Regions from separate parts of the Streptomyces chisholmiae genome, predicted to be linked through region 2. Evidence: predicted binding sites of a transcription regulator. Region 2 holds the regulator's gene; the other holds the start of a gene.
What was found. Region 2 encodes HrcA, which represses chaperone genes, less so after heat shock. Its sites were predicted from a motif close to TTNGCACTCNGNNNNNCNGAGTGCNAA; they were not measured.
Positions count from the first base shown of each region.

Region 1: groL (chaperonin GroEL) is a predicted target of HrcA. The motif match lies at 3,593-3,619, and genes of this name have one in related genera.

Region 1 covers NZ_JAVREO010000010.1:39,618-49,852, forward strand. The annotation lists gene RM844_RS17625 (glucosyl-3-phosphoglycerate synthase) at 1-743, opposite strand, end outside; SAM riboswitch class I at 960-1,100, shown strand; gene thrC (threonine synthase) at 1,117-2,427, shown strand; gene RM844_RS17635 (MoaD/ThiS family protein) at 2,424-2,705, shown strand; gene RM844_RS17640 (cold-shock protein) at 3,125-3,328, shown strand; gene groL (chaperonin GroEL) at 3,744-5,372, shown strand; gene RM844_RS17650 (hypothetical protein) at 5,491-6,204, opposite strand; gene murQ (N-acetylmuramic acid 6-phosphate etherase) at 6,329-7,249, opposite strand; gene RM844_RS17660 (MurR/RpiR family transcriptional regulator) at 7,321-8,265, opposite strand; gene RM844_RS17665 (hypothetical protein) at 8,376-8,741, shown strand; gene RM844_RS17670 (DUF4031 domain-containing protein) at 8,738-9,010, shown strand; gene RM844_RS17675 (Cmx/CmrA family chloramphenicol efflux MFS transporter) at 9,339-10,235, shown strand, end outside.
Region 2 covers NZ_JAVREO010000030.1:2,663-12,897, forward strand. The annotation lists gene RM844_RS30600 (hypothetical protein) at 1-143, shown strand, start outside; gene RM844_RS30605 (16S rRNA (uracil(1498)-N(3))-methyltransferase) at 147-893, opposite strand; gene dnaJ (molecular chaperone DnaJ) at 890-2,023, opposite strand; gene hrcA (heat-inducible transcriptional repressor HrcA) at 2,024-3,040, opposite strand; gene RM844_RS30620 (MBL fold metallo-hydrolase) at 3,350-4,129, shown strand; gene RM844_RS30625 (DUF3097 domain-containing protein) at 4,142-5,002, shown strand; gene RM844_RS30630 (hypothetical protein) at 5,195-5,458, opposite strand; gene hemW (radical SAM family heme chaperone HemW) at 5,514-6,746, shown strand; gene RM844_RS30640 (AMP-dependent synthetase/ligase) at 6,837-8,687, opposite strand; gene lepA (translation elongation factor 4) at 8,843-10,235, opposite strand, start outside.

The DNA.
Region 1 (10,235 bases), on a different contig from region 2:
TTGCGCTCGCCCACGTCGACCTGGCCGACCGCGTCCAGGCCCGCCACGTTGAGCGTGTCGATCAGCAGGCCCAGCTCCACTCCGTAACCGACCGGGAACGGCAGCCGCTCCAGCAGCGACCTGCGGGCCGCGTACTCGCCGCCCAGCGGCTGGACCACGCCGGCCAGCTGCGGCCAGTGCAGGTTCAGCAGGGGCCGGGCGACCAGCTCGGTGACCCGCCCGCCCTGCCGGGCGCCGGACGGCTGGTCGCCGAGCGGCCGGTCGTACATGGCCTTGACCAGCTGGACGCCCGGCTCGGTGAGCAGGGGGCCCACGGTGCCCGAGACGAAGCGCGAGTCGAACTCCCGCAGGTCGGCGTCCACGAAACAGATGATCTCGCCGGTGGTCGCCAGCAGCGACCGCCAGAGCACCTCGCCCTTGCCGGGCAGGGACGGCACCCTGGGCAGGATCTCGTCCCGGTGCACGACCTTCGCACCGGCTCCCGCGGCCACCTCGGAGGTGCGGTCGGTGGACCCGGAGTCCACCACGAGCAGCTCGTCGATCAGTGGGACGTCCTCCATCAGGTCGCGTCGCAGCGCTTCCACGATGGCGCCCACCGTGGCCTCCTCGTTGAGCGCGGGGAGGACCACGCTGATGCTGCCGGCCGCGCCCGCTGCCCGCTTGGCGGTCAGTAGTTGCTGCATCGAGCGGTCAGTGACGCCCCAGGACCGGCGGCTCAGCCACTTCTCTGCCTCTTCCAGCACGAATGTCGCTCCTGTTCGATTCGGCCACACTTTCATCCGTATGGCCGCGTCTGCCCCTTTCTGGGGTGACCCAACCCGTTATGAGCGGGTTTTCTGGCCACCTCCTCGGGTCGTCTCGCGGAGCGGACGGCCCGAGCCATTGTGCGGGCTGTCCGTTACAGTCTCGAACAGCGCAGGTGTCCTCCGCATATCGGGACCGCGTTGACAACCACATACCGCTCATCCAGAGGGGCAGAGGGAACGGCCCGTTGAAGCCCCGGCAACCCTTCCACCGGATCTCGTGAGGACGCGAGGCACTCCGGCGGGACAGGTGCCAATTCCGTCCCGTGGCGAGAGCCGCCACGGGGAAGATGAGGAGAGGGGCCTCGTACCCATGTCCGTGCTCACCTCGGCCGACCAGGCTGACTCCGCTGACTCCGCTGACTCCGCCGCCACCGTCGATCTCGGTCCGGCCGCCGCGCTCGCCTGCCGGGAGTGCGGGGAACGCTTCCCGCTCGGCCCGATCTTCGCCTGTGCCTCCTGTTTCGGGCCGCTGGAGGTCGCCTACGACCTGCCCGGCGGCGACCCCGAGGAGCTGCGCCGCCGGATCGAGTCCGGCCCGAACAACATCTGGCGCTACGCTCCGCTGCTGCCGGTGCCGGCCGACGTGGCCGAACACCCGAACCTCAACCCGGGCTGCACCCCGCTGGTGCGCGCCGACCGGCTCGCCGCCGAACTGGGCGTCACCGGCGGCCTGTACGTGAAGGACGACTCGGGCAACCCGACCCACTCGTTCAAGGACCGGGTGGTGGCGAACGCGCTCGAGGCGGCGCGCGCCTTCGGGTTCACCACCCTCTCGTGCTCCTCCACCGGGAACCTGGCCGGCGCCGTGGGCGCCGCGGCGGCCCGTGCGGGGCTGCGCTCCTGTGTCTTCATCCCGCACGACCTGGAGCAGGGCAAGGTCGTGATGGCCGCCGTCTACGGCGGCGAGCTGGTGGCCATCGAGGGCACCTACGACGACGTCAACCGCTTCTGCAGCGAGCTGATCGGCGACCCGATCGGCGAGGGCTGGGGGTTCGTCAACGTCAACCTCCGGCCGTACTACGCCGAGGGCTCCAAGACGCTCGCCTACGAGATCTGCGAACAACTTGGCTGGGAACTGCCGGACCAGTTGGTGATTCCGATCGCCTCGGGTTCGCAACTGACCAAGATCGACAAGGGGTTGAAGGAGCTGATCCAGCTCGGACTGGTCGCCGACCGCCCCTACAAGATCTTCGGCGCCCAGGCCGAGGGCTGCTCCCCGGTCTCCCGGGCCTTCAAGGACGGCCACGACGTGGTCCGCCCGGTGAAGCCGAACACCATCGCCAAGTCGCTGGCCATCGGCAACCCGGCCGACGGCCCCTACGTGCTGGACATCGCCCGCCGCACCGGGGGCGCCGTCGAGGACGTGACCGACGAGGAGGTGGTGACCGCCATCAAGCTGCTGGCCAGGACGGAGGGCATCTTCGCCGAGACGGCCGGCGGCGTCACCCTCGGCGTCACCCGCAAGCTGCTGGCCGCCGGGGTGCTCGACCCGGCGGCGACCACCGTCGTGCTGAACACCGGCGACGGCCTCAAGACCCTGGACGCGGTGGCCGGCACGACCGGCCCGTCCGCGACCATCCGCCCGAACCTGGACTCCTTCCGAGAGGCTGGCCTGGCATGAGTGTCACCGTCCGCATCCCCACCATCCTCCGCACCTACACCGACGGCCGGTCCGAGGTGACCGCCGAGGGCGGCACGCTCAGCGAGGTGCTCGCCGACCTTGACCGGAACCACCAGGGGATCGCCGGCCGCGTCCTGGACGAGGACGGCAAGCTGCGGCGCTTCGTGAACGTCTACGTGAACGACGACGACGTCCGGTTCGCCGACGGGCTCGCCACCGCCACCCCGGACGGGGCGGGCGTCTCGATCATCCCGGCGGTCGCCGGCGGCGCCCGCTGACCTGCGGCCCGACGGCCTCCGGTGCCCGCCCCACGACCCCCGGGTCGTGGGGCGGCGGCCTGTCCGCTGCCGATAGAGTGGCCTCGTTCCCGATTGGATTCGCGCTCCGCGCATAGGAAAGCCCGGGACCGCGGCGCAAATAAATGTCGCCAGAATTTGTTGCACCAATTGTCGGGTTGGCCAGAAAGACCCGCTGCGGATCGTGCAACTTCCAGTGGCTTCGCGGTATTTGCCCGTTCTGCGGCGACAAGAATTCCCTGTCGAATGACCTGTTGCACTGGGCGTCCGTCCAGATACATTCAGCGGCGGTCGAACGTTCCGGCGTCCGCTCCCACACCGCCCGGGAGTGGGGCCCGAGGTCTGACCCGGGTCCGCGAGGTGTGGGCTCGTGAAAAGGCCGGCAATATGGGGAGTAGGGAATGGCTCAGGGCACCGTCAAGTGGTTCAACGCGGAGAAGGGCTACGGCTTCATCGCGGTAGACGGTGGTGCGGATGTCTTCGTCCACTACAGCGCTATCCAGATGGACGGCTACCGCACTCTGGAAGAGGGGCAGCGGGTCGAGTTCGAGGTCTCTCAGGGGCAGAAGGGGCCTCAGGCCGACATGGTCCGAGTGACCGCCTGAAACGCCGACCGCAATCGCGGCCTTGTCGCCGGGCCCGCACCCACCAGGGTGCGGGCCCCGGCCATGTCCGCCCCCGGTCGGGAGCCCCCCGGGGGCGGGCAGCGCCTTCGGCGCTTGCTCCCCCGGACTCCGTCCGGGAGGTGCCCCCAGGGTCGTGCAGCGCCTTCGGCGCTTGCTCCCCCAGACTCCGTCCGGGAGGTGCCCCCAGGGTCGTGCAGCGCCTTCGGCGCTTGCACTCTCCGGGTGAGAGTGCTAATCATGGCGTTAGCACTCTACGGGTGAGAGTGACAGCAAGGACCGGGTCGGTGAGGTTCTTCGGGTGGGTGGGGTAAGGAACCACCGCTCAGGAGCCGTCCGTCGCGGGCGCCAGCGCGGTCCGGAGCAATCCACCCCTGTCCTGGGAGGACCCCTTCACATGGCCAAGATCATCGCGTTCGACGAGGAGGCGCGGCGCGGCCTTGAGCGCGGGATGAACCAGCTCGCCGACGCCGTCAAGGTCACGCTGGGCCCCAAGGGCCGCAACGTCGTCCTGGAGAAGAAGTGGGGCGCCCCGACGATCACCAACGATGGTGTTTCCATCGCCAAGGAGATCGAGCTGGAGGACTCCTACGAGAAGATCGGCGCCGAGCTGGTCAAGGAAGTCGCCAAGAAGACGGACGACGTCGCTGGCGACGGCACCACCACCGCGACCGTGCTGGCCCAGGCGCTGGTCCGGGAGGGCCTGCGCAACGTGGCCGCCGGGGCCAACCCGATGGCGCTCAAGCGGGGCATCGAGGCCGCCGTGGAGAACGTCTCCCAGGCCCTGCTGAGCCAGGCCAAGGAGGTCGAGACCAAGGAGCAGATCGCCTCGACCGCCTCCATCTCCGCCGGCGACACCCAGATCGGTGAGCTGATCGCCGAGGCCATGGACAAGGTCGGCAAGGAAGGCGTCATCACCGTCGAGGAGTCGCAGACCTTCGGGCTCGAGCTTGAGCTCACCGAGGGCATGCGCTTCGACAAGGGCTACATCTCGGCCTACTTCGCCACCGACATGGAGCGGATGGAGGCGGAGCTGGAAGACCCCTACATCCTGATCGTCAACTCCAAGATCAGCAACGTGAAGGACCTCCTTCCGCTGCTGGAGAAGGTCATGCAGTCGGGCAAGCCGCTGCTGATCATCGCGGAGGACGTCGAGGGCGAGGCGCTGTCCACCCTGGTCGTCAACAAGATCCGGGGCACCTTCAAGTCGGTCGCCGTCAAGGCCCCCGGCTTCGGCGACCGCCGCAAGGCCATGCTCGGTGACATCGCCATCCTCACCGGTGGCCAGGTCATCTCCGAGGAGGTCGGTCTCAAGCTGGAGAACGCCACCCTCGACCTGCTGGGCCGCGCCCGCAAGGTGGTCATCACCAAGGACGAGACCACCATCGTCGACGGTGCCGGTGACAGCGACCAGGTGCAGGGTCGGGTCAACCAGATCCGCGCCGAGATCGAGAACTCCGACTCGGACTACGACCGCGAGAAGCTCCAGGAGCGCCTCGCCAAGCTGGCCGGCGGCGTGGCCGTCATCAAGGCCGGCGCGGCGACCGAGGTCGAGCTGAAGGAGCGCAAGCACCGCATCGAGGACGCGGTGCGCAACGCGAAGGCCGCCGTCGAGGAGGGCATCGTCGCCGGCGGTGGCGTGGCCCTGCTGCAGGCCGCCTCGGCGCTGGACAAGCTGGAGCTGGAGGGCGACGAGGCCACCGGTGCCGCGGCCGTCCGCCTGGCCCTGGAGGCCCCGCTCAAGCAGATCGCCGTCAACGCCGGCCTTGAGGGCGGCGTCGTGGTGGAGAAGGTCCGCAACCTGACTCCGGGTTGGGGCCTGAACGCCGCCACCGGCGAGTACGTCGACCTGCTGGCGGCCGGTATCCCGGACCCGACCAAGGTCACGCGTTCCGCGCTGCAGAACGCCGCCTCCATCGCGGCGCTCTTCCTGACCACCGAGGCCGTCATCGCCGACAAGCCGGAGAAGGGTGGCGCGGGTGCCGACGCCGCTGCCGCCGGCATGGGCGGCGGCATGGACTTCTGAGTCCTGCCGACACCTCAGGGCGTCACACGAGGGCGGTGCTCCCGGCTGGGGGCGCCGCCCTCGTGGCGTGTCCGGCGTGGCCGGTCGTCCCGGCCGTCCCGGTCGTCGGTCGTCCGGGTCAGCAGGCCTGCTGCGGCCCGCTGTTCTGGGTGCCGACGCGGCCGATGACGGTGAGGTCGTTCAGCTCGGTGCCGGCGGAGCGGTTGAGGTAGCAGGAGTACCGGGTGCGGTTGATGACCTCCAGGTGGATGTGGGCGCCGGCGTCACCGTTGACCTGGTAGCAGCTGGAGTAGCGGAACCTGCCGGTCTCGCCGAGCTTGGTCCAGGGGCCGACGGTGGCCCCGACCGCGATGTTGGCGGGCTTGTTGGCGACGTGCATCACGTCGGCCCGGCCGATCACCTCGCCGGTGGTGGTGTCCCGCGCCTCCAGGCCGATGAGATAGCCGCCGTCGGCCAGGTTCCCGGTGGCGCAGCCCGCCCGGACCGTCACCACGGTGACGGAGACGGGGTGGCCGGCCGAGGTCGTGGTGCCGAACGGGGAGACCACGGTGGCGCCGGGGTTCCGGTAGATGTCGACCGACCAGTCGTTCAGATAGCCCCAGTTGTAGAACACGCGGTGGTGCGTGGCGGGCGGGGTCTGTCCGAAGCGGTCCCAGGTGGACGCGCCCTGGATCGGCGGGAACACGTTGATGGTGCCGCTCGCGTAGGCGCCGACCTCGCTCGACGCCGGCTCGGTGGCCGGGGTGGCCTGGCCGGCGGGCGCGGTGAACAGGGCGAGTGTCGCGGCGAGGGCGGCGGTCGCCACGACGCGGGCGAGGGAGCGGAGCCTCATCGAACCTCCTGGATTGCGTGACCATGACAAAGCGATGATCGAGTAAAGCAGCCGCCCCGCCGGCTCGCCACCGGGCGTTCCGCTCAGTCCACCGCCCGCCAGTCCACCGCCCGCCCGTCCGTGGTCAGTCGGCCGGCGCGTCCAGCGCCCGCCGCAGTGCGGCCCGCAACCGGCCCTGGCACTCCGCCAGCAGCCGGGCCGCGGTCTCCGCGTCCACCTCGCCGAGCAGCACCAGGATGGCGTTCTTGACCTCGCCGCCGGTGGCGTCGAGCGCCTCCTCGACGGCCGCGGCCGGCGCCTCGGTGGCCAGCGTCACGATCCGGCGCGAGCGGGCGCGCAGCTTCTCGTTGGAGGCCCGCACGTCCACCATCAGGTTCCCGTAGGTCTTGCCCAGCCGGATCATGCTGATGGTGGAGATCATGTTGAGTACCAGCTTCTGCGCGGTGCCCGCCTTCAGCCGGGTGGAGCCGGCGATCAGCTCGGGGCCGACCACCACCTCGATCCCGTGGTCGGCGGCCGAGGCCAGCGGGGAGTTCGCGTTGCAGGCCACCCCGATGGTCAACGCGCCCAGCTCGGCGGCGTGTTCGACGGCGCCGACCGCGTAGGGCGTGCGCCCCGAGGCGGAGATCCCGACCACCACGTCGTCGGCGGTCAGGCCGATCTCCGTCAGGTCGGCCGCCGCCAGCTCCCGGCTGTCCTCGGCGCCCTCGACCGCCGAGACCAGCGCCGTGGGGCCGCCGGCGATCAGCCCGACCACCTCGTCCGGCGTGGTGTTGAAGGTCGGCGGGCACTCGCTCGCGTCCAGCACGCCGAGCCGCCCGGCGGTCCCGGCGCCCAGGTAGAGCAGCCGGCCGCCGCGGGCCATCCGGTCGGCCGCGGCGTCGATCGCGGCGGCGATCGCGGGCAGCTGTTCGGCCACCGCGGCCGGGACCAGCGCGTCCCCGGCGTTCATGGTGCGGGCGATGTCGAGGGTGGGGCGCTGGTCGATCTCGGCCAGCTCGGGGCGGTGCGCCTCGGTGGTGAGGGTGTCGAAGTCCGTGGACATGCGCGGGCGACTCTCCGTGCGGTGGGGGTCGGGTGCGGGTGGTGGTACGGGGGGCGCGCGCCGGGCGTGGGTCAGCGTTCGCGGGGCGTGTGCCGGTGGGCGAGCGCCTCGTAGCTGGCGTGCAGGGCCGGCGCGGCCGACTCGTAGGTGCGCTGCGCGACGCCGATGAACAAACAGTCGATGACCAGCAGTTGGCTGGTCCTGCTGGACATGGCGGCCGGCCGCAGCTCGCTCTCCCTGGCGGTCGAGGTGGTCAGCACGTGATCGGCGTACTTGGCCACCTCGCCGTCCGGCCGGCCGGTGATCGCCACCGTCGTCGCCCCGTGGTCGAAGGCGACCTGGAGCGGCTCGATGACGTCGACCGTGCGGCCGGAGTGCGTGATGGCCACCGCCACGTCCCCGCCGCGCAGCTGCACCGCGTTGGTGACGGCCAGGTGCGGGTCGGTGTGGGCGTGCGCGATCAGGCCGATCCTGAGCAGCTTCTGCGCCAGGTCCTGGGCGACCAGCGACGAGGCCCCGACGCCGTACACGTCGATCCGTCGGGCCTCGGCCAACGCGGCTACCGACGCCTCCAGTTGGGCGACGTCCAGGGCGCCGGCGGTGTCGCTGAGGGTCTGCCGCTCGTCCTGCGCGAGCTTGGCGACCACCTCGCTCAGCGGGTCGTCCACCGATATGTCGGCGGTGACCGCCGGCGCGGCGCCGGACGCCTGCTGGGCGGCCAGCCCGGCCAGCGCCAGCCGCAGGTCCCGGTAGCCCGGGTAGCCCAGCAGCCGGGCGGTGCGCACCACGGTGGCCTCGCTGGTGCCGGTGCGCTCGGCGAGCGCGGTGACGGTGAGGGCGGCGCAGCCGGCCGGGTCGCCGGCGACGGTCTCGGCGACCCGCTGCATGGACCGGGTCATGGACGGCGCCATGGTGCGGACCTTGGCGGCCAGCGCGCCGGGCTCGGGCGGCGCGGGTCTGGGGGCGACGGCGACGGCGCGGGGGCGGCCGGGTCGTCGGGCGAAATTTTCCTTCATCGCGTGCCTCACAGGTGAAACGTATTTTCGACAACGGGTGGCGTCAAGCCCCCGAGCCCCGGCGGGCCTGGAGTTCGGGAAAGCCGTCGATCTCTGGTCCAATGGTCAGCATGGATGAGCCGGCCACGGAAGAGGCCCTGCACCGGGGGCGGGCGGCGGTGCTGGCCGATCTGACGGCGGACGGCGTGGCCGGCCCGGCGGAGGTCTCCCAGCTGGAGGAGGCGGTCGCGCACCGGCGCTGGTGGGCGGCGCAGTGGCCGGCGGGCGCCGCCTTCGTGCCCGGGCTGCTCGCCCAGGACATGCAGGACGCGCTGCTGGAGACCCGCGGCCGCTGGCCGCTCTGCCCGCGCTGCGTCGGCGCCGACCCGCACGCGCTGCTGGTCGAGCCGGAGCTGGGCGAGGACCCGCACTGGGTCTGCCCGATCTCCGGCGAGCCGCTGGCGCCGGTCGGCCGGCTGGGCGAGGCCCGCCCGTGACGGTCTACATCGACCCGCCGGACTGGCCCGGGCACGGTCGGATGTGGTCGCACCTGGTCAGCGACCGGTCGTATGCGGAACTGCACGCGTTCGCCGCCCGGTTGGGCGTCCCCGCGCGCGGCTTCGACCGGGACCACTACGACCTGCCGGCGGAGCGGTACGCGGAGGCGGTCGCGCGCGGCGCGGTGCCGGTGGACAGCCGCCGCCTGGTGCGGCTGCTGCACGGCGCCGGGCTGCGCCGCCGCAAGCGGTACCGCGGGGCGGTCTGACCGGTCCGGCCGGTCCGGCCGGTCGCCGGCTCGGCCGGGCTTGACCCGTCGCCGCTTCGGCCGGCGGGTCGGGTCGGGTCGGTTCGCGACCGGTCGCCGGCTCGGCCGGCGGGGCGAGCGGGGACGGGTTCGGCGGTCGGGAATGGTCGCTGGCCTCGGCCGGCGGGCGAGCGGGGATGGGGCGGCGGTCGGGAACGGTCGCTGGGTGGCGCCGAGTGGTCGCCGGATGGTCGGGGCTGACCGGTAGTGGCCCGTCACGGCGCGCTATCCGCTTGCCGACCGATCGCGCCGGGGAATGCCACGGGGAGCGACCGACGTTGGAGGGCGAGTGTCTACCCCGAGTACCGAGCCCGAGCGCACGCCAGAGACCCGCTACCGGCTGCCGACCGCCGTGCTGGTCATCGGCGGCGCCATCTTCGCCCTGGGCACCAGCGAGTTCATGCTCTCCGGGCTGCTCCCGGAGGTGGCCGACGACCTGGACGTCTCCATACCCACCGCCGGGCTGCTGATCTCGGCCTTCGCCATCGGCATGGTGGTCGGCGCGCCCGTCCTGGCCGCCGCCACCCAACGGCTGCCGCGCCGCCTGACCCTGGTGGTGCTGCTCTCCGTCTTCGGGGTCAGCCACCTGGTGGGCGCGCTGGCGCCCGGCTACGGGCTGCTCTTCGCCTCCCGGGTGGTGAGCGCCCTGGCCTGCGCCGGGTTCTGGGCGGTGGGCGCCGCGGTGGCCATCTCCCTGGTGCCGGTGGGCGCCCGGGCCCGGGCCATGGCGGTGCTGCTCGGCGGGCTGAGCGTGGCCAACATCGCCGGGGTGCCCGGCGGCGCGCTGCTCGGCCAGCACCTCGGCTGGCGGGCCGCGTTCTGGGCGGTGGCGCTGCTGACCGCCGTCGGCCTGGTCGGTGTGCTGCTCTTCGTGCCGCGCACCGAGCCGCCGAGCGCCGCCGACCGGGTGCCGCTCCGGGCCGAGCTGGTCATCTACCGGGACCGCCGGGTGTGGCTGGCCGTGGTCACCACCGCGCTCTTCGCCGCCGGCACCTTCTGTTTCTTCTCCTACCTGGCGCCGCTGCTCACCGAGGTCACCGGCCTCAGTGAGAGCTGGGTCCCCGGGGTGCTGGTGCTCTACGGCGTCGGCGCGCTGATCGGCACCGCGATCGGCGGCCGGCTGGCCGACGCGCACCTCTTCGGCACCCTCTACGCCGGGCTGCTGACGGCCAGCGTGGTGCTGGCG
Region 2 (10,235 bases):
AGCCCAGGCCCGTCGAGGGATGTGCGGAGTGTGGCGAACTGGCCGTGGGGCGGAACCTGGCGAAGTACTACGAGGACTGGCCGATCGTCACCGACTTCAACGTCCTGCTGCGCCAGCACCCCGACCACGGGCAGTCGCGGTAGGGCTCAGCCCCAGCGGGCCGTGCGGCCCAGGAGCAGCGCGGTGGCGGCCGGGCCGGCCGTGGAGGTGCGCAGAACCGTGGGGCCCAGCCGGTAGCCGGCCGCGCCGGCGGTCGCGAAGGCGGCCAACTCGGCGTCGGTGACGCCCCCTTCGGGGCCGACCACCAGCACCAGCGAGCCGCTGGTGGGGAGTTCGGCGGTGGCCAGCGGCAGCGTCGCCGTCTCGTGCAGCACGCCGGCGAAGTCCGCCTCGGCCAGCAGCCGGGCCACCCCGGCCGTGGTGAGCGGCTCGGCGACCTCGGGCACCCGCAGCCGGCGGGCCTGCTTGGCCGCCTCGCGGGCGGCGGCGCGCCACTTGGCGAGCGCCTTGGCGCCGCGCTCGCCCTTCCACTGGGTGACGCACCGGGCCGCCGCCCAGGGCACGACGGCGTCCACGCCGGTCTCCGTCATGGTGGAGACGGCCAACTCACCGCGGTCGCCCTTGGGCAGCGCCTGGACCACCGTGATCCGGGGCGTGGGCTCCGGCTCCTGGCGGCGCTCCAGGACGGTGACCGCGAGGCGGTCCCGGCCGACGACCTCGGCCACCCGGCCGAGGGCGCCCCGGCCGGCGCCGTCGCTGAGCACCAGCTCCTCACCGACGCGCAGCCGGCGCACCGCGACCGCGTGCCGGCCCTCGGGGCCGTCCAGGGTCAGCGGCGCGCCCGGCTCGGCGTGCGCCAGCGAATCGACGAGGAAGACCGGCGCGCTGCTCATCGGCCGTTGAACGCGTCCTTCAGCCGGGAGAACAGGCCCTGCTGCCCGGGCTGGAACTGGCCGGTGGGCCGCTCCTCGCCGCGCAGCTTGGCGAGCCGGCGCAGCAGCTCCTCCTGCTCCGGGTCGAGCTTGCTCGGGGTCTGCACCTCGACATGGACCACCAGGTCGCCCCGGCCGTTCCCACGCAGGTGCGTGACGCCCCGGCCGTGCAGCGGGATGGACTGGCCGGACTGGGTGCCCGGGCGGATGTCCACCTCCTCCTGACCGTCCAGCGTCTCCAACGGGACCTGGGTGCCCAGCGCGGCCGCCGTCATCGGGATGGTGACCGTGCAGTGCAGGTCGTCGCCGCGCCGCTGGAACGTCGCGTGCGGCTTCTCCTGGATCTCCACGTAGAGGTCGCCGGGCGGGCCGCCGCCGGGGCCGGCCTCGCCCTCGCCGGCGAGCTGGATGCGGGTGCCGTTGTCCACGCCGGCCGGGATCTTGACGTTCAGCGGGCGGCGGGTGCGGACCCGGCCGTCGCCGGCGCAGTCCGGGCAGGGGGTCGGCACGACCGTGCCGAAGCCCTGGCACTGCGGGCAGGGACGGGAGGTCATGACCTGGCCCAGGAACGAGCGGGTCACCTGGGAGACCTCGCCCCGACCGCGGCACATGTCGCAGGTCTGCGCCGAGGTGCCGGGGGCGGCGCCCTCACCGTTGCAGGAGTCGCAGACCGTGGCCGTGTCGACCTGGATCTCGCGGGTCGTCCCGAAGGCCGCCTCGTTGAGATCGATGGTGAGCCGGATCAGGGCGTCCTGACCGCGCCTGGTGCGCGACTTCGGGCCCCGCTGCGAGGCGGTGCCGAAGAAGGCGTCCATGATGTCGGAGAAGTTCCCGAAGCCGGCGCCGAAGCCGGCGGCGCCAGCGCCGCCCGCCCCCCCGAGCGGATCCCCGCCCAGGTCGTACATCTGCTTCTTCTGCGGATCGGAGAGCACCTCGTAGGCGGTGTTGATCTCCTTGAACCGCTCCTGCGTCTTGGGGTCCGGGTTGACATCCGGGTGCAGTTCCCGGGCCAGCCGGCGAAACGCCTTCTTGATCTCGTCTTGCGAGGCGTCTCGCTGCACACCCAAGACCGCGTAGTAGTCCGTCGCCACCTAGTTCTCCGCGAGGATTTGTCCGACGTACCGTGCCACCGCGCGCACCGCTCCCATCGTTCCGGGGTAGTCCATCCGGGTCGGTCCGACGACTCCGAGCTTCGCGACCGCTTCGTCCCCTGAACCGTAGCCGACCGACACAACCGATGTGGCGGTCAGCCCCTCGTGAGCGTTCTCATGACCGATCCGCACCGTCATCTCCGAGCCCTTGGCCTCCCCCAGCAGCCGCAGCAGGACGACCTGCTCCTCCAGCGCCTCCAGCACCGGGCGGATGGTGAGGGGGAAGTCCTGGCCGAAGCGCGTGAGATTGGCGGTGCCGCCGATCATCAGCCGCTCCTCGGTCTGTTCGACCAGAGTCTCCAGCAAGGAGGCCAGCACCGTCGAGACCGCGCCGCGCTCCTCCGGGCCGAAGGCGTCCGGGAGATCGGCGACCAGCCGGGGCACCTCGGGGAAGCGCTGCCCCACGATCCGGCTGTTGAGCCGGGCCCGCAGATCGGCGAGGGAGGTCTCCCCCAGCGGCGCCGGGCAGTCGATCATGCGCTGCTCGACCCGGCCGGTGTCCGTGATCAGCACCAGCATCACCCGGGCCTGGGCGAGCGCCAACAGCTCCACGTGGCGCACCGTCGAACGACTGAGCGACGGGTACTGGACGACGGCGACCTGGCGGGTGAGCTGGGCCAACAGCCGCACCGTGCGGGCGATCACGTCGTCGAGATCGACCGCGCCGTCCAGGAAGTTCTGGATCGCTCGGCGCTCCGGGGAGGACAGCGGCTTGACGCCGGCCAGCCGGTCCACGAAGAGCCGGTACCCCTTGTCCGTCGGCACCCGGCCGGCGCTGGTGTGCGGCTGGGCGATGTACCCCTCCTCCTCCAGCGCGGCCATGTCGTTACGCACCGTGGCCGGCGAGACCTGGAGGTTGTGCCGCTCGGTCAACGCCTTGGAGCCGACCGGCTCCTCCGTGCCGACATAGTCCTGGACGATGGCCCGCAGCACCGCAAGCCTGCGCTCACTGAGCACGCCGCACACCTCCCGACCGGCACTTCACGATCCGACTGCCCCTGGCACTCGCTCACGCAGAGTGCCAGTACCGGCTCCAGTGTACGGCCGGGTACCCCGCCCGGGGAACGAGCGGCCGGCGAGAACGCGAACGAATCCGGGCCGGTGGCCGACCGGTATCCGGTCGCGAAGAACGACCGAATCCGGGGAGGAGAACGGCTGGAAACCGCCCCATAACGGAGCGCGAACCCCCGTTCACGCGCCGGCGGTTGCCCCCGGCGCCCCGTCCGGGCCCGCCACCGCCGGCGCCGGGCGGCTACCGTCGCGGTCATGACGGGGATCGACGAGGGCCCGGCGGGCTGGCCCGCCCCCGGACGGGGCTGGCGGGAGATCACGCCGGGCGTCTGGCGGCGCCGACTGCCGGGCTGGGACGAGACGGTCGGCGCGGTGGCCGGCCGGGACGGGCTGCTGCTGGTGGACGCGGGCCCGTCGCTGGCGGCCGGCGCCGAGCTGCGGGAGCAGCTGGCGGGAGGCTCGCGGCCGCCGGTGCGCTGGCTGGCCGTGACCCACCCGCACTTCGACCACCTGCTGGGAGCCGGCGCCTTCCCCGAAGCCGAGCTGCTGGCCGCGGCCGGCGCGGAGCCGCCCTGGCCGGCCGGTGCCCCGGCGGCGGTGGCCGACGGGGTGGCGCTGGGCTTGGACCGGGCGGAGGCGGCGCGTTCGGGCGCCGCGCTGCCGGCGCCGCACCGGCTGGTGACCGACGCGCTGACCCTGGACCTGGGGCGTGGGCGGCGGGCGACGCTGACGAACCTGGGCCCCGCGCACTCGGGCCACGACCTGGTGGTGAAGGTCACCGACCCGGCCGGGCCGCCGGTGGTGTTCTGCGGGGACGTGGTCGAGGAGTCCGGGGAGCCGCAGGCCGGCCCGGACGCCGCCCCGGCGCGTTGGCCGGCCGCCCTGGACCGGCTGCTGGCGCTCGGTGGCGAGCGGGCCCGGTACGTGCCGGGGCACGGCGCGGTGGTGGACGCGGCCTTCGTCCGGTCCCAACGGGCGGCGCTGGCCCGCCGCTTCGAGGTGCCGGACGAGCCCCACCGGGACGCCGGCACGTGATCGAATGTGGTCATGCGCGCACGTTCCTATGATCCCGATCTGACCCCGCCGTGGCAGCGGCCAAAGGCGGTGCCCGAGGTGCCGGCCGATCCAGGGCTGGTGGTCGAGGAGGTCACCACCGGCTTCTGCGGCGCGGTGATCCGCTGGGAGAAGACGGCCGAGGGGCCCACGGTCACCCTGGAGGACCGGTTCGGGGCGCACCGGGTCTTCCCGATGGTGCCGCGCGGCTTCCTGCTGGAGGGGCGCGCGGTCACCCTGGTGCGCCCCCAGTCGGCGCGGACGGCGCCCGGCCGGCCGGCGCGCACCGCGTCCGGCTCGGTGGCGCCGCCCCCGGGGCGCGCCCGGGTGGCCCGCGCCGGCCGGATCTTCGTGGAGGGCCGGCACGACGCGGAGCTGGTGGAGCGGGTCTGGGGCGACGACCTGCGAGCCGAGGGCGTGGTGGTGGAGTACCTGGCGGGGGTGGACGACCTGCCGGCCGTGGTGCGGGAGTTCGGGCCCACCCGGACGGCGAGGCTCGGGGTGCTGGTGGACCACCTGGTCCCGGGTTCCAAGGAGTCGCGGATCGCCGACGAGGTGCGGGCCGCGCACGGCGAGGGGCTGGTGCTGGTCGTCGGGCACCCGTTCGTCGACATCTGGGCGGCGGTGAAGCCGGCGGCGGTCGGCATCCCGGCCTGGCCGCAGGTACCGCGCGGCCAGGACTGGAAGACCGGGGTGTGCCGGGCGCTCGGCTGGCCGGAGAACACCGGGGCGGCCTGGCAGCGGGTGCTGCGCTCGGTCCGCGACTACCGGGACCTGGACCCGGGGCTGCTGGGGCCGGTGGAGCACCTGATCGACCACGTCACGGTCGGCGGCCCGGCCGGCCCGGCGGACTGAGGCCGGTCTTGGCGGGCGGCCCCGGCGGGCGGTCCCAGCGGGCGGTGCGCGCGGCCGCGGGCTCCGGAGCGGGGCCTCGGACCACGACATCGGACCAGGACCTCGGCCAGGCTCCAGGACCCGGACCTCAGGCCGGGCCCTCGGAACCGCGACGTCGGCCCGGGAGCCGGGCCAGGCCCTCGGACCAGGAGCTCAGACCAGGAAGAGGTCCTCGTCGAAGACCGTGACCACCACGACCACCATCAGACCCTGCCCGATCAGGTACTCGATCAGGATGCCGGGCGCCACCTGCGCCTTGCGGTTGTCCTCGTGGGTGCCGACCGGCGCGCTCGCCTTGTGGTAGGGATCACGGGCCAGCTTGGCCAGGCCACGGTCGAGCAGCTCCTTGCGGTGCGGGGCCATCCGCTCGGCGGACTCGGCGGCCTCGGTGGTGAAGGAGATCCGCAGGTCGAACACGGTGCCACCTCCCCGGCGCCGGGCCGTCCCCGGCGCATGCCGGACAATGGCGAGTATGCCCTCCGCCCTGCCCGAAGGCGACCCCATGCCGAGCGACGGCGCCCTGCCGGCCACCGCGCTGGCCGACGCCGCCGACCGGCCGCTCGCCTTCTACCTGCACGTCCCGTACTGCGCGACCCGCTGCGGCTACTGCGACTTCAACACCTACACCGCGAGCGAGCTGCGTGGCTCCGGTGGGGCGCTGGCGTCCCGGGAGAACTACGCCGCGGTGCTGACCGAGGAGATCCGGCTGGCCCGCCGGGTGCTGGGCGCCGACGAGCGGCGGGTGGCCACGGTCTTCGTCGGCGGCGGCACCCCGACCCTGCTTCCGCCGGCCGACCTGGCCCGGATGCTGGACGCGGTGCGTCAGGAGTTCGGGCTGGCCGAGGACGCCGAGGTGACCACGGAGGCCAACCCGGACTCGGTGGACGCGGCCGGCTTGGCGGCGCTGCGCGAGGCCGGCTTCAACCGCGTCTCGTTCGGGATGCAGAGCGCCAGCCCACACGTGCTGCGGCTGCTGGAGCGCACCCACACGCCGGGCCGCCCCGAGCGGGCCGTGGCGGACGCCCGCGCGGCCGGCTTCGAGCACGTCAACCTCGACCTGATCTACGGCACGCCGGGCGAGAGCGCCGAGGACTGGTCCACCACCCTGAAGGCGGCCCTGGCCGCCGGGCCCGACCATGTCTCGGCCTACTCGCTGATCGTGGAGGAGGGCACCAGGCTGGGCCAGCGGGTGCGCCGCGGCGAGGTGCCGATGACCGACGACGACGTGCACGCCGACCGCTACCTCCAGACCGAGGAGGCGCTCGGCGCGGCCGGCTTCGAGTGGTACGAGGTCTCCAACTGGGCCACCACGCCGGCCGGTCGCTGCCGCCACAACGAGCTGTACTGGACGGGCGCCGACTGGTGGGGCGCCGGCCCGGGCGCGCACAGCCACGTCGGCGGGGTGCGCTGGTGGAACGTGAAGCACCCCGGCGGCTACGCGCAGGCGCTGGCCGACGGCCGCTCCCCCGGCGCCGGTCGGGAGGTGCTGACCGCGGAGGACCGGCGGGTGGAGCGGGTGCTGCTGGAGCTGCGGCTGGCCGCCGGCTGCCCGCTGTCGCTGCTGCGCCCGGACGGGCTGGCCGCGGCCCGGCGGGGCCTGGCGGACGGGCTGCTGCGGGCGGACGCCTTCGCGGCCGGCCGCGCGGCGCTGACGCTGCGGGGCCGGCTGCTGGCGGACGCCCTGACCCGGGACCTGGTGGACTGAGCCCGGACGGGCCCGGCCCCGGCGCCCCGGCGTCCCGTCGCCGGAGCGTCGGGACGTCGGAGCCTCAGGGCGTCCGGACGTCCGGAGCGTTCAGGGCGTCGGGTACATGTCGTCGATCAGGTGCTGGTACTCGCCCTCGACGACCGGCCGCTTGAGCTTGAGGCTGGGCGTCAGCTCGCCGTGCTCGATGTCCAGCTCGCGCGGCAGCAGCCGGAAGGTCTTCACCGTCTGCCAGCGCTGGAGCGTCGCGTTCAGCTCGTTCACGTACTCCTCGACCATCGCCACGGTCCGCTTGTCGGCGACCACCTCGGCGTAGTCGCCCGGGACGTCGTTCTCCTTCGCCCAGGCCAGCAGGGACACCTCGTCCAGGGCGATCAGCGCGGAGCAGAACTTGCGGCCGGCGCCGATCACCACCATGGACGAGGCGTGCGGACAGATCACCTTGAACCGGCCCTCGATCTCGGTGGGCGCCACGTACTTGCCCACCGAGGTCTTGAAGAGGTCCTTCTTGCGGTCGGTGATGGTGAGGTAGCCGTCGTCGGACAGCTCGCCGATGTCCCCGGTGTGGAACCAGCCGTCCTGGAGCACCTCGGCGGTCAGCTCCGGGTGGCCGTGGTAGCCGTCCATGATGCCGGGGCCGCGCAGCAGCACCTCGCCGTCGTCCGCGATCCGCACCTCAAGGCCGGGCAGCGCCTTGCCCACGGTGCCGATCCGGTTGGCGTCCTCGCGGTTGACGAAGCTGGCCGCGGCGGACTCGGTCAGCCCGTAGCCCTCGGTGATGGGGATGCCGGCGCCGGTGAAGAAGAACCCCAGCTCCGGGGTGAGCCGGGCGGAGCCGGAGACGCAGCCCCTGATCCGCCCGCCGAAGGCGGCCCGGATCTTCGCGTAGACCAGCTTGTCGGCGATCCGGTGCTTGACCGCCAGGGTGGACGGCACGCTGGCGCGTCCGGTGCGGCGTCTGGTGTCCTGCGACACCTGGGCGTACTCCTGGGCGACGGCCGCGGCCCAGCTGAAGATCTTGTACTTGGCGCCCCCGCCGGCCCGCGCCTTGGCCGCCACCCCGTTGTAGACCCGCTCGAAGATGCGCGGAACAGCACACATCGAGGTCGGTTGAACGATCGGAAGGTTCTCGATGATCTTGTCGACCCGACCGTCCACGGCCATCACGTGACCGACCTTGACATGGGCGGCCAGCAGCACCTTGCCGAAGACGTGCGCCAGCGGCAGCCACAGGTACTGGATGTCCTCCCGCAGCACCATGTCGATCTGCTCTATCGCGTACCCCATGTAGGACCAGGTGTCCTGGCGGAGCCTGACCCCCTTGGGGCGGCCGGTGGTGCCCGAGGTGTAGATCAGGGTGGCCAACTGCTCGCCGCGCAGCGCGGAGACGGTGTCCCGGACCGCGTCCGGCTTGTCCGCCAGGTAGCGGGCGCCGCGCTCGGCCAGCTCGGCCAGCGACAGCACCCAGCCGTCGGGGTCGCCCTCGGCCGGCACCGCGTCGGCCGACTCGATCACCACCACGTGCGCCACCTCGGGCAGCTCCGCCCGGCGCTCCCTGATCTTGGCGAGCTGCTCCGCGTTCTCCGCGATCACCACCCGGCTCGCCGAGTCGGCGAGGATGTACGCGGTCTCCGCGGCGTCGGTCTGCGGGTAGACCGTGGTGGTGGCGGCGCCGGCGCACATCACGCCGAAGTCGGCCAGCACCCAGTCCACCCGGGTGCTGGCGGCGATGGCGACCCGCTCCTCGGGCCGCACCCCCAGGTCCATCAGCCCGGCGGCGATGGCGTCCACCCGAGCGCCGGCCTCCGCCCAGGTGTAGCTGCGCCAGTCGTCCGGGCCGTCGCCGGCGCTCGGCACCGGGTAGCGGAAGGCCTCCCGGTCCGGGGTGGCCTTCACCCGCTCCAGGAACAGATGCGCCACGGACGGCGGCCGGTTCTCCATGACCTGCTCACTCACGCTCACGAACTCCTCCGGGTGCCGCGCTGCAACGGGGGTGACCTGCGGGTAACTTTCCGCCGGGGCGAACAGAGTAAGCGGCGCGGCGCCCTCATGTAAGGGGGATGGTCAACAGTCCGTGGAAGCCGCCGCCGTCGGGACTACTTCTTGTTCTTGCCCTCGCCGCCGTCGGAGTCCGAGGAGAGCGCCGCGATGAACGCCTCCTGCGGGACCTCCACCCGGCCCACCATCTTCATCCGCTTCTTGCCCTCCTTCTGCTTCTCCAGCAGCTTCCGCTTCCGCGAGATGTCGCCGCCGTAGCACTTGGAGAGCACGTCCTTGCGGATCGCGCGGACCGTCTCACGGGCGATCACCCGGGAGCCGATGGCCGCCTGGATCGGCACCTCGAACTGCTGCCTGGGGATCAACTCCCGCAGCTTGCTGGCCATCTTGACGCCGTAGGCGTACGCCTTGTCCTTGTGCACGATGGCGGAGAAGGCGTCCACCTGGTCACCGTGCAGCAGGATGTCGACCTTGACCAGCGCCGACGACTGCTCGCCCGTGGGCTCGTAGTCGAGCGAGGCGTAGCCCCTGGTCTTGGACTTCAGGGCGTCGAAGAAGTCGAAGACGATCTCCGCCAGCGGCAGCGTGTAGCGCAGCTCCACCCGCTCCTCGGAGAGGTAGTCCATCCCCTGGAGCGAACCCCTGCGGGTCTGGCACAGCTCCATGATCGCGCCGACGAACTCGCTGGGCGCGATCAGGGTGGCCCGCACCACCGGCTCCCGGACCTCGGCGATCTTGCCGCCGGGAAACTCACTCGGGTTGGTGACGACGTGCTCCGCGCCGTCCTCCATGGTCACCCCGTAGACCACGTTGGGGGCGGTGGCGATCAGGTCCAGGTTGAACTCGCGCTCCAGCCGCTCCCGGATCACCTCCAGGTGCAGCAGGCCGAGGAAACCGACCCGGAAGCCGAAGCCCAGGGCCACCGAGGTCTCCGGCTCGTAGACCAGCGCGGCGTCGTTGAGCTGGAGCTTCTCCAGGGCGTCGCGCAGCGCCGGGTAGTCCGAGCCGTCGATCGGGTAGAGGCCGGAGAAGACCATCGGCTTCGGGTCCTTGTAGCCGCCGAGCGCCTCGGTGGCGCCGCCGCGCTGGAAGGTGACCGTGTCGCCCACCTTGGACTGCCGGACGTCCTTCACCCCGGTGATCAGGTACCCCACCTCGCCGACCGCCAGGCCGTCGGCCGGGGTCATCTCGGGCGAGTTGACGCCGATCTCCAGCAGCTCGTGGGTGGCGCCGGTGGACATCATCTGGATCTTCTCGCGCCTGCCGAGCTGGCCGTCCACCATCTTCACGTAGGTGACCACGCCGCGGTAGGAGTCGTAGACCGAGTCGAAGATCATCGCCCGGGCCGGCCCCTCGCTGTCGCCGACCGGCGCCGGCACCTGGCGGACCACCTCGTCGAGCAGCTCGACGACGCCCTCGCCGGTCTTCGCCGAGACCCGCAGCACGTCACCGGGGTCGCAGCCGATCAGGTGCGCCAGCTCGGCGGCGAAC